3 regions of the Streptomyces sp. NPDC055239 genome follow, and region 3 is predicted to be linked to each of the others. Evidence: predicted binding sites of a transcription regulator. Region 3 holds the regulator's gene; each other region holds the start of a gene.
What was found. The regulator HrcA, encoded in region 3, represses chaperone genes, less so after heat shock. The targets are predictions, from matches to a motif close to TTNGCACTCNGNNNNNCNGAGTGCNAA.
Positions count from the first base shown of each region.

Region 1 (3,258 bases), on a different contig from region 3:
GGATGCTCGCGGCGCAGGCGGGTGGCGACGGCGAGCTCCCGGGCCGGATCGGCCTCCCGCACCTCGTCGAGATCGAGCAGCGACCGGCCTTCGGCGGTGAGCAGCGCGGAGAAGGAGGCCAGGGCGGAGTCGAGGTCGTTCACCCGGCCCATTGTGGGCCAGTCGGTGGATGGTGCGCGCCCGGTGGCGGTGTCGGCCCGGTGGCAGGGGTGTGAGCTGCAAAGATCCGGCGCCATGCAACTAGTACGACAAAACGACAAATTCAGCGCAAGTCTGAAGAATCGGGTGCGGGCCGGGGTGGTCGTGCTCGTCGTCGCCGCGATCGCCTCCGGCTGTGCATCGGGCGCCGATGACGGGGGAGCCAGCCCCGCACCCGGTCAGCAGCGCCTGGACGCGCCGCCCGCCCGCGCGCTCGACTCCTACGCCCAGAAACTGCGCGTCGCCGAGGTCGCGCGCGCCGCCGCCGCGAAACGCTGGGGCCTGGCGAAGACCCCGCTGACCGCGCCCGCCGCTCCCGCCGCGAAGGCGAGGATCACCACGCGCAAGGGGTTCGAGGTCAAGGGGCAGGCGAGTCTGCCGCCCGTCTTCACGACCGTCCCGACCAAGAAGAAAGTCGTCTTCCTGACCATCGACGACGGCGCCGAGAAGGACCCGGCGCTGCTCAAGATGATGGGCGAACTGAAGATCCCGTACACCGCGTTCCTCAGCGACTATCTGGTCAAGGAGGACTACGGCTACTTCAAGAAGATGCAGTCCCGCGGCGTCACGCTGAACAATCACACCCTCAACCACCGCTATCTGCCGGGGCTTTCGTACGAAGGCCAGCGGCACGAGATCTGCGGCATGCAGAACATCATCCACAAGCGCTACGGCAAACGGCCCGAACTCTTCCGGCCGCCGTACGGCAACTACAACGTGGACACCCTGCGTGCCGCCAAGTCCTGCGGGATCAAGGCCGTGCCGCTGTGGGCGTCCGAGGCCTTCGCCGACCACATGGAGTGGCGCGAGTGGGACCGGGACCTGCACCCCGGCGACATCATCCTCACGCACTTCCGGGGGCGTGAGGACTGGAAGGGCACGATGCCGGACATGATCCGCAAGGTCATGAAGACGGTCACCGACAAGGGGTACGCGGTGGCCAGGCTCGAGGACTACCTGTGACCCGGCGGGCGCGGGCGCACCGCTACTTCGCGGCGGCGCTCGCGGCGGGCGTGCTCGCGCCCGCGCTGCTCACCGGGTGCGCGCAGTCGGTGGACCCGATCGAGCGCCTCGGCAGAAAAGCGGCGGAGAAGGTCCCGCCGCGCAAACCGACGTCGTCGCCCGACTGCGCCCCGCCCGCCGGGCCGACACACACAGGGCGGCACGCGGCGGGGGAGACGGGGCCGGAGCCGGAACCTCCGGAGTACGGAAAGCGTTGCGGGGACGGGCTCACAACGCCCTCCATGCCTCCGCGAGGCACCCCTCTCCCACGAGAAGTCCCATAAGACCCGCGTCAGTGAATTGGCACTCCGCTTGACCGAGTGCTAATCGCCGTCCTAGTCTCGGCCTTGGCACTCACCACTGGAGAGTGCCAACCAGCGACGGGCAGGTCCGGCACCCGCGACGACGGATCCACCTGGTCGCCACCCCAGACTGTTAACCCCGTAGATCTCCGAAGGGGGAGACCGGATCGTGACGACCGCAAGCTCCAAGGTTGCCATCAAGCCGCTTGAGGACCGCATTGTGGTCCAGCCGCTCGACGCCGAGCAGACCACGGCCTCCGGCCTGGTCATTCCGGACACCGCGAAGGAGAAGCCCCAGGAGGGTGCTGTCCTCGCCGTGGGCCCGGGCCGCTTCGAGAACGGCGAGCGCCTGCCGCTCGACGTCAAGGTCGGCGACGTCGTGCTGTACAGCAAGTACGGCGGCACCGAGGTGAAGTACAACGGCGACGAGTACCTCGTCCTCTCGGCTCGCGACGTCCTCGCGATCGTCGAGAAGTAATTCACCGCTTCACGGCTTTACCTGCTTCACCAGCAGATTTGCTTTTGAGCTGCGCCCCTGGTCACCCCGCTGATTGCCGGGCGGCGAGGGGCGCAGTTCGTTAACCCGAGTTTTCGAGAGGGCTGAATCGCTCCCATGGCGAAGATCCTGAAGTTCGACGAGGACGCCCGTCGCGCCCTTGAGCGCGGCGTCAACAAGCTTGCCGACACCGTCAAGGTGACGATCGGCCCCCGCGGCCGCAACGTCGTCATCGACAAGAAGTTCGGCGCTCCCACCATCACCAACGACGGCGTCACCATCGCCCGTGAGGTCGAGGTCGAGGACCCGTACGAGAACCTCGGCGCGCAGCTCGTCAAGGAGGTGGCGACCAAGACCAACGACATCGCGGGTGACGGCACCACCACCGCGACCGTGCTCGCCCAGGCCCTGGTCAAGGAAGGCCTGCGCAACGTAGCCGCCGGTGCCTCCCCGGCCGCCCTGAAGAAGGGCATCGACGCCGCCGTCAAGGCCGTCTCCGACGAGCTCCTCGCGACCGCGCGCCCGATCGACGACAAGGCCGACATCGCGGCCGTCGCCGGTCTGTCCGCCCAGGACCCGCAGGTCGGCGAGCTCATCGCCGAGGCGATGGACAAGGTCGGCAAGGACGGTGTCATCACCGTCGAGGAGTCCAACACCTTCGGGCTCGAGCTGGACTTCACCGAGGGCATGGCCTTCGACAAGGGTTACCTGTCGCCGTACTTCGTGACGGACCAGGAGCGCATGGAGGCGGTGCTCGAGGACCCGTACATCCTCATTCACCAGGGCAAGATCTCCTCCATCCAGGACCTGCTCCCGCTGCTCGAGAAGGTCATCCAGACCAACGCCTCGAAGCCGCTCCTGATCATCGCCGAGGACGTCGAGGGCGAGGCCCTGTCGACCCTGGTCGTGAACAAGATCCGTGGCACCTTCAACGCCGTCGCGGTGAAGGCCCCCGGCTTCGGCGACCGCCGCAAGGCCATGCTCGGTGACCTCGCCACCCTCACCGGCGGCACCGTCATCGCCGAAGAGGTCGGCCTCAAGCTCGACCAGGTCGGCCTCGACGTGCTCGGCACCGCCCGCCGCGTCACCATCACCAAGGACGACACGACCGTCGTCGACGGTGGCGGCGACTCGGCCGAGGTCACGGGCCGCGTCAACCAGATCAAGGCCGAGATCGAGTCCACGGACTCGGACTGGGACCGCGAGAAGCTGCAGGAGCGCCTGGCGAAGCTCGCCGGTGGCGTCTGCGTGATCAAGGTC
Region 1 covers NZ_JBSGRD010000009.1:283,424-286,681, forward strand. The annotation lists gene ACWFRJ_RS27755 (THUMP-like domain-containing protein) at 1-143, opposite strand, end outside; gene ACWFRJ_RS27760 (polysaccharide deacetylase family protein) at 235-1,161, shown strand; gene ACWFRJ_RS27765 (hypothetical protein) at 1,184-1,432, opposite strand; gene groES (co-chaperone GroES) at 1,672-1,980, shown strand; gene groL (chaperonin GroEL) at 2,116-3,258, shown strand, end outside.
Region 1: a site for HrcA is predicted at 1,501-1,527, ahead of groES (co-chaperone GroES). Genes of this name have one in related genera too.

Region 2 (3,258 bases), on a different contig from region 3:
GTACGCCCGCAGAAGCCGAACACCATCGCCAAGTCCCTCGCCATCGGCAACCCCGCCGACGGGCCGTACGTCCTGGACATCGCGCGTCGCACGGGCGGTGCGGTGGAGGACGTGAACGACGAGCAGGTCGTGGACGCGATCAAGCTGCTCGCGCGGACCGAGGGCATCTTCGCGGAGACCGCGGGCGGTGTGACGGTCGGCGTCACGAAGAAGCTGATCGAGGCCGGTCTCCTCGACCCCTCCCTGACCACGGTGGTCCTGAACACGGGTGACGGGCTCAAGACCCTGGACGCGGTTGCCGAGACCTCTCAGGCGACCGCGACGATCAAGCCCAGCCTCGACGCGTTCCGCGCCGCGGGTCTCGCCGGTTAACCGCCGTAGGTCTTGAGCCTTCTTTCCGACTGCGGACCGTCGTGGCTGGTCGCGCAGTTCCCCGCGCCCCTGAAGGGGCCCGCATACCCCGAGGTGAATCCATGAGCGTGAACGTCCGTATCCCCACCATTCTTCGCACCTACACCGGCGGCAAGTCCGAGGTCGCCGCCGAGGGGGCGAATCTTTCCGAGGTCATCGCCGATCTCGAGGCCAAGCACGCCGGTATCGCGGCCCGTGTCCTTGACGATCAGGGCAAGCTGCGGCGCTTCGTGAACGTCTACGTGAACGACGACGACGTCCGCTTCGAGCAGGGCCTCGAGACCGCGACGCCGGACGGTGCCGGCGTCTCGATCATTCCCGCCGTCGCGGGCGGCTGCTGAATCCGCCTGAAAGCACGCAGCGTCACCTCTATTGCCCCCTCCGCGAGAGAAGCGGAGGGGGCAATTCAATGTGGTTGAGCGCGGTACAGTTGGGAAGCAAGCTTCGCTGTTTGTGCCGAGTGCATATACGAAGTCGGCCCGGGGCCGACAAGAAGTAGCCAAAGCGCCTTGCCTATTTGAGCCTATTGCGGCATTTGTCTGGCCCGACTTGCCCTGAACTCCGGCAAATTCTCCGCATATTACCGATCGTGCGTGCCCAGAATTCTCGTCCGATTGACCTGTTGCAGAGGGCAGTTGGACAGATACATTCAGCGGCGGTCGACGCGTTCCGGCGCACGCCTCCACAACCCATTGGGGGGTGAGGTCTGACCCGGGCCCGCGAAGTGCGGGTCCGTGCAAGGGCCAGTAATAGGGGAGTTAGGCATGGCTCAGGGCACCGTCAAGTGGTTCAACGCGGAGAAGGGGTACGGCTTCATCGCGGTCGACGGTGGTGCGGATGTTTTCGTCCACTACAGCGCGATTCAGATGGACGGTTACCGCACCCTTGAAGAAGGTCAGCGAGTGGAGTTCGAGATCTCGCAGGGCCAGAAGGGTCCGCAGGCGGACATGGTCAAGCTCGCCGTCTGATCTCGGCGCGATCGGCCAGCGACTTAGCGAGTGACGAGGGGCCCGTATCCCGACAGGGGTACGGGCCCCTCGTACGTACGCCCTCAAAAGCGCCTGCGCCCCCGGACGCGCGCCCCCTCATGTGTCTGGGATCCGTGAGAGACGCTTGCACTCGTAGGGGTCGAGTGCTAATCATTGGCGTTAGCACTCTCCGAGTGAGAGTGACAGAACTTGGATCGGGTCGGTGAGGCTCGCAGGCCGGGTGGGGCAAGGAACCACAAGGCTTGCAGGCCGTCCGTCGCGGGCACCGATGCGATCCGGAGCATGCCACCCCTGTCCGGGAGGACCACTTCACATGGCCAAGATCATCGCGTTCGACGAGGAGGCACGGCGCGGCCTCGAGCGCGGCATGAACCAGCTCGCCGACGCCGTCAAGGTGACCCTGGGCCCCAAGGGTCGCAACGTCGTCCTCGAGAAGAAGTGGGGTGCCCCCACGATCACCAACGATGGTGTTTCCATCGCCAAGGAGATCGAGCTCGAGGACCCGTACGAGAAGATCGGCGCCGAGCTGGTCAAGGAGGTCGCGAAGAAGACGGACGACGTCGCCGGTGACGGCACGACGACCGCGACCGTCCTGGCGCAGGCGCTGGTCCGCGAGGGCCTGCGCAACGTAGCCGCCGGTGCCAACCCGATGGCCCTCAAGCGTGGCATCGAGAAGGCCGTCGAGGCCGTCTCGGGCGCCCTGCTCGAGCAGGCCAAGGACGTGGAGACCAAGGAGCAGATCGCTTCGACCGCCTCCATCTCCGCCGCCGACACCCAGATCGGCGAGCTCATCGCCGAGGCGATGGACAAGGTCGGCAAGGAAGGCGTCATCACCGTCGAGGAGTCGCAGACCTTCGGGCTCGAGCTTGAGCTCACCGAGGGCATGCGCTTCGACAAGGGCTACATCTCGGCGTACTTCGCGACCGACATGGAGCGTATGGAGTCGTCGCTCGACGACCCGTACATCCTGATCGTCAACTCGAAGATCTCGAACGTGAAGGACCTCCTTCCGCTCCTCGAGAAGGTCATGCAGTCCGGCAAGCCGCTGCTGATCATCGCCGAGGACGTCGAGGGCGAGGCCCTGTCGACCCTGGTCGTCAACAAGATCCGTGGCACCTTCAAGTCCGTCGCCGTCAAGGCGCCCGGCTTCGGTGACCGCCGCAAGGCCATGCTCGGCGACATCGCCATCCTCACCGGTGGCACCGTCATCTCCGAGGAGGTCGGCCTCAAGCTGGAGAACGCCGGTCTCGACCTGCTCGGCCGTGCCCGCAAGGTCGTCATCACCAAGGACGAGACCACGATCGTCGACGGCTCCGGTGAGAGCGACCAGGTCCAGGGTCGCGTCAACCAGATCCGCGCCGAGATCGAGAACTCGGACAGCGACTACGACCGCGAGAAGCTGCAGGAGCGCCTGGCGAAGCTCGCTGGCGGTGTTGCGGTCATCAAGGCCGGTGCCGCGACCGAGGTGGAGCTCAAGGAGCGCAAGCACCGCATCGAGGACGCCGTTCGCAACGCGAAGGCCGCCGTCGAAGAGGGCATCGTCGCCGGTGGTGGCGTGGCGCTCATCCAGGCCGCCGCTGTCTTCGAGAAGCTTGAGCTCGAGGGCGACGAGGCCACCGGTGCCGCCGCTGTGAAGCTGGCCCTCGAGGCCCCGCTGAAGCAGATCGCGGTCAACGCCGGCCTCGAGGGTGGTGTCGTCGTCGAGAAGGTGCGCAACCTGACCGTCGGCCACGGCCTGAACGCCGCGACCGGTGAGTACGTCGACATGATCGCCGAGGGCATCCTCGACCCGGCGAAGGTCACGCGCTCTGCCCTGCAGAACGCCGCGTCGATCGCCGCGCTGTTCCTCACCACCGAG
Region 2 covers NZ_JBSGRD010000022.1:51,633-54,890, forward strand. The annotation lists gene thrC (threonine synthase) at 1-372, shown strand, start outside; gene ACWFRJ_RS41965 (MoaD/ThiS family protein) at 474-752, shown strand; gene ACWFRJ_RS41970 (cold-shock protein) at 1,176-1,379, shown strand; gene groL (chaperonin GroEL) at 1,714-3,258, shown strand, end outside.
Region 2: a site for HrcA is predicted at 1,560-1,586, ahead of groL (chaperonin GroEL). Genes of this name have one in related genera too.

Region 3 (3,258 bases):
CTCTAGGCGCTACCGCCCGTTGAACGCATCTTTCAACCGCGAGAACAACCCCTGCTGCCCCGGCTGGAACTGCCCCGTGGGCCGCTCCTCGCCCCGCAGCACGGCGAGCTCCCGAAGGACCCGCTCCTGCTCCGCGTCCAGCTTGCTCGGCGTGAGGACCTCGACGTGCACGATGAGGTCACCTCGCCCGCCGCCCCGCAGGTGCGTGATGCCCCTGCCGTGCAGCGGCACCGACTGGCCGGACTGCGTGCCCGGCCGGATGTCGACCTCTTCCAGGCCGTCCAGCGTCTCCAGGGGCACCTTGGTGCCCAGAGCCGCGGCCGTCATCGGAATGGTGACCGTGCAGTGCAGGTCGTCCCCGCGCCGCTGGAACACAGCGTGCGGCAGCTCGTGGATCTCCACGTACAGGTCACCGGCGGGGCCGCCACCGGGGCCGACCTCGCCCTCGCCCGCGAGCTGGATCCGCGTGCCGTTGTCGACACCGGCGGGGATCTTCACGGTGAGCGTCCGCCGCGACCGGATGCGGCCGTCGCCGGCGCACTCCGGGCACGGGGTGGGCACGACCGTGCCGAAGCCCTGACACTGCGGGCACGGCCGCGACGTCATGACCTGACCGAGGAACGACCGCGTGACCTGCGACACCTCGCCGCGACCGCGGCACATGTCACACGTCTGAGCGGACGTTCCCGGCGCGGCACCTTCACCGCTGCAGGTCGTACAGACGACCGCCGTGTCGACCTGTATGTCCTTGGTGGTCCCGAAGGCCGCCTCGTCCAGGTCGATCTCGAGCCGGATCATGGCGTCCTGGCCACGGCGCGTGCGCGACCGGGGGCCACGCTGCGACGCCGTCCCGAAGAACGCGTCCATGATGTCCGAGAAGTTGCCGAAGCCACCGGCTCCGAAACCGCCCGCACCGCCGCCGCCCGCCTGGGACAGCGGGTCGCCGCCGAGGTCGTAGACCTGCTTCTTCTGCGGGTCCGACAACACCTCGTACGCGGCGTTGATCTCCTTGAAGCGCTCCTGAGTCTTCGGATCCGGATTCACATCCGGGTGAAGCTCTCGCGCAAGCCTCCGGAAGGCCTTCTTGATTTCGTCCTGGGAAGCGTCGCGGCGCACGCCTAGTACGGCGTAGTAGTCCGTGGCCACTTACGACTCCGCCAGGATCTGTCCGACGTAACGTGCCACTGCGCGTACTGCTCCCATCGTTCCCGGATAGTCCATGCGGGTCGGGCCGACCACGCCGAGTTTGGCTACTGCCTCGCTGCCCGAACCGTAGCCGACGGAGACCACGGACGTAGAGCTGAGTCCCTCATGGGCGTTCTCATGACCGATCCGTACGGTCATGCCCGAATCTGTGGCCTCGCCAAGCAACTTGAGCAGAACGACCTGCTCCTCAAGGGCCTCGAGTACGGGCCTGATGGTGAGGGGAAAGTCATGTCCGAAGCGGGTGAGATTGGCCGTTCCGCCGATCATCAACCGTTCCTCGGTCTCCTCGACGAGGGTTTCGAGGAGCGTGGAGAGCACTGTCGCCACCGTGCCCCTGTCCTCCGCGTCGAAGGACTCCGTCATGTCCTGCACCAGCTGCGGCACGTCCGCGAAGCGACGGCCCGCGACCCTGCTGTTGAGCCGCGCCCGCAGATCCGCGAGCGAGGTCTCACCGAACGGGGCGGGACAGTCGATCATGCGCTGCTCGACCCGGCCCGTGTCCGTGATCAGCACGAGCATCAGACGGGCGGGAGCCAGCGAGAGCAGCTCCACGTGCCGCACCGTCGACCGCGTGAGCGACGGGTACTGCACGACCGCGACCTGCCGGGTCAGCTGCGCGAGCAGCCGCACCGTGCGCGCCACGACGTCGTCGAGGTCGACGGCGCCGTCGAGGAAGTTCTGGATGGCCCTGCGCTCCGGCGCCGCCATCGGCTTGACGCCCGCGAGCCGGTCGACGAAGAGGCGGTACCCCTTGTCGGTCGGGATGCGCCCCGCACTCGTATGAGGCTGGGCGATGAACCCTTCCTCCTCCAGTGCCGCCATGTCGTTGCGGACGGTGGCCGGGGAGACCCCGAGGCTGTGCCGCTCGGTGAGCGCCTTGGAGCCGACGGGCTCCTCGGTGCCGACATAGTCGTGGACGATGGCGCGCAGCACTTCGAGCCTGCGTTCATTGAGCATCCGCGCACACCTCCACCTTTTTGCCCTGAAACCTCTACTGCCCTGCGACCCGCCTGGCACTCCCCTCGGGTGAGTGCCAGCCATTACCGCGCCCAGTGTACGGCCGCGAGGTACGACCCCGGCAAGGGCCGGACCCCCTATGTCGGTTCAACCGGCAAGGCAGCGGCTGCCAAGGCGCCCGTACGGGGCTAGCGTCGGCTTATGAACGTGGCACTGGCATGGGACGAGGCGGGCTGGGAGCGGCTCGCGCCGCACGTGGGGCGGCGGCGCCTCCCGGTCTGGGACTGCACGGCGGGCCTGGTGGTCGGCGGCGAATCGGCGCTGATGATCGAGGCGGGGGCGACCCTGCGCGAGGGAGCGGAGCTGCGCACGCAGGCGCGCGGCATTCTCGGCGGGGGCCGCCGGGTCACCCATCTCGCCCTGACGCACCCGCACTTCGACCACGTCCTGGGCGCGGCGGCGTTCGCGGGCGTGGAGGTGTACGGCGCGGTCGGCATCGACACGGTCCTCGCCGGGGGCCGTGACGAACTGCGTGCGTCGGCGGTCCGGCACGGCGTCACCCCGGACGCCGCCGCGGAGGCCGCCGACCTGCTCGTACGGCCACACCACTCGGTGTGCGGGGAGTGGACGCTCGACCTGGGCGGCGGGGTACAGGTCCTGCTCGCGAACGTCGGCCCGGGTCACACGGGCCACGACCTGGCGGTCCTGGTCCCCGGCACGGACGGCTCTCCGGAGATCGTCTTCTGCGGAGATCTGGTCGAGGAGTCGGGCGAACCGCAGGCGGGTGACGACGCGGTACCGCAGCGGTGGCCGGCGGCGCTCGACCGGCTCCTCGACCTGGGCGGCGATGACGCGCTGTACGTGCCGGGGCACGGTGCGGTGGTCGATGCGGCTTTTGTCCGCGCGCAACGCGCCACACTGGCGGCCCGCTTCGGCGTGTCGTAGCCGGTCGTACGCCCTTTCTCTTATCGTCATGCGAATGCGCCAGTACTCCGCAGACCTCACCCCGCCATGGAAGAAGCCGAAGCCCGTGCCGGAGGTCGCCGCGGAGGCGGACCTCGTGGTGGAGGAGCTGAGCACCGGTTTCTGCGGAGC
Region 3 covers NZ_JBSGRD010000002.1:556,482-559,739, reverse strand. The annotation lists gene dnaJ (molecular chaperone DnaJ) at 10-1,146, opposite strand; gene hrcA (heat-inducible transcriptional repressor HrcA) at 1,147-2,163, opposite strand; gene ACWFRJ_RS08635 (MBL fold metallo-hydrolase) at 2,365-3,108, shown strand; gene ACWFRJ_RS08630 (DUF3097 domain-containing protein) at 3,143-3,258, shown strand, end outside.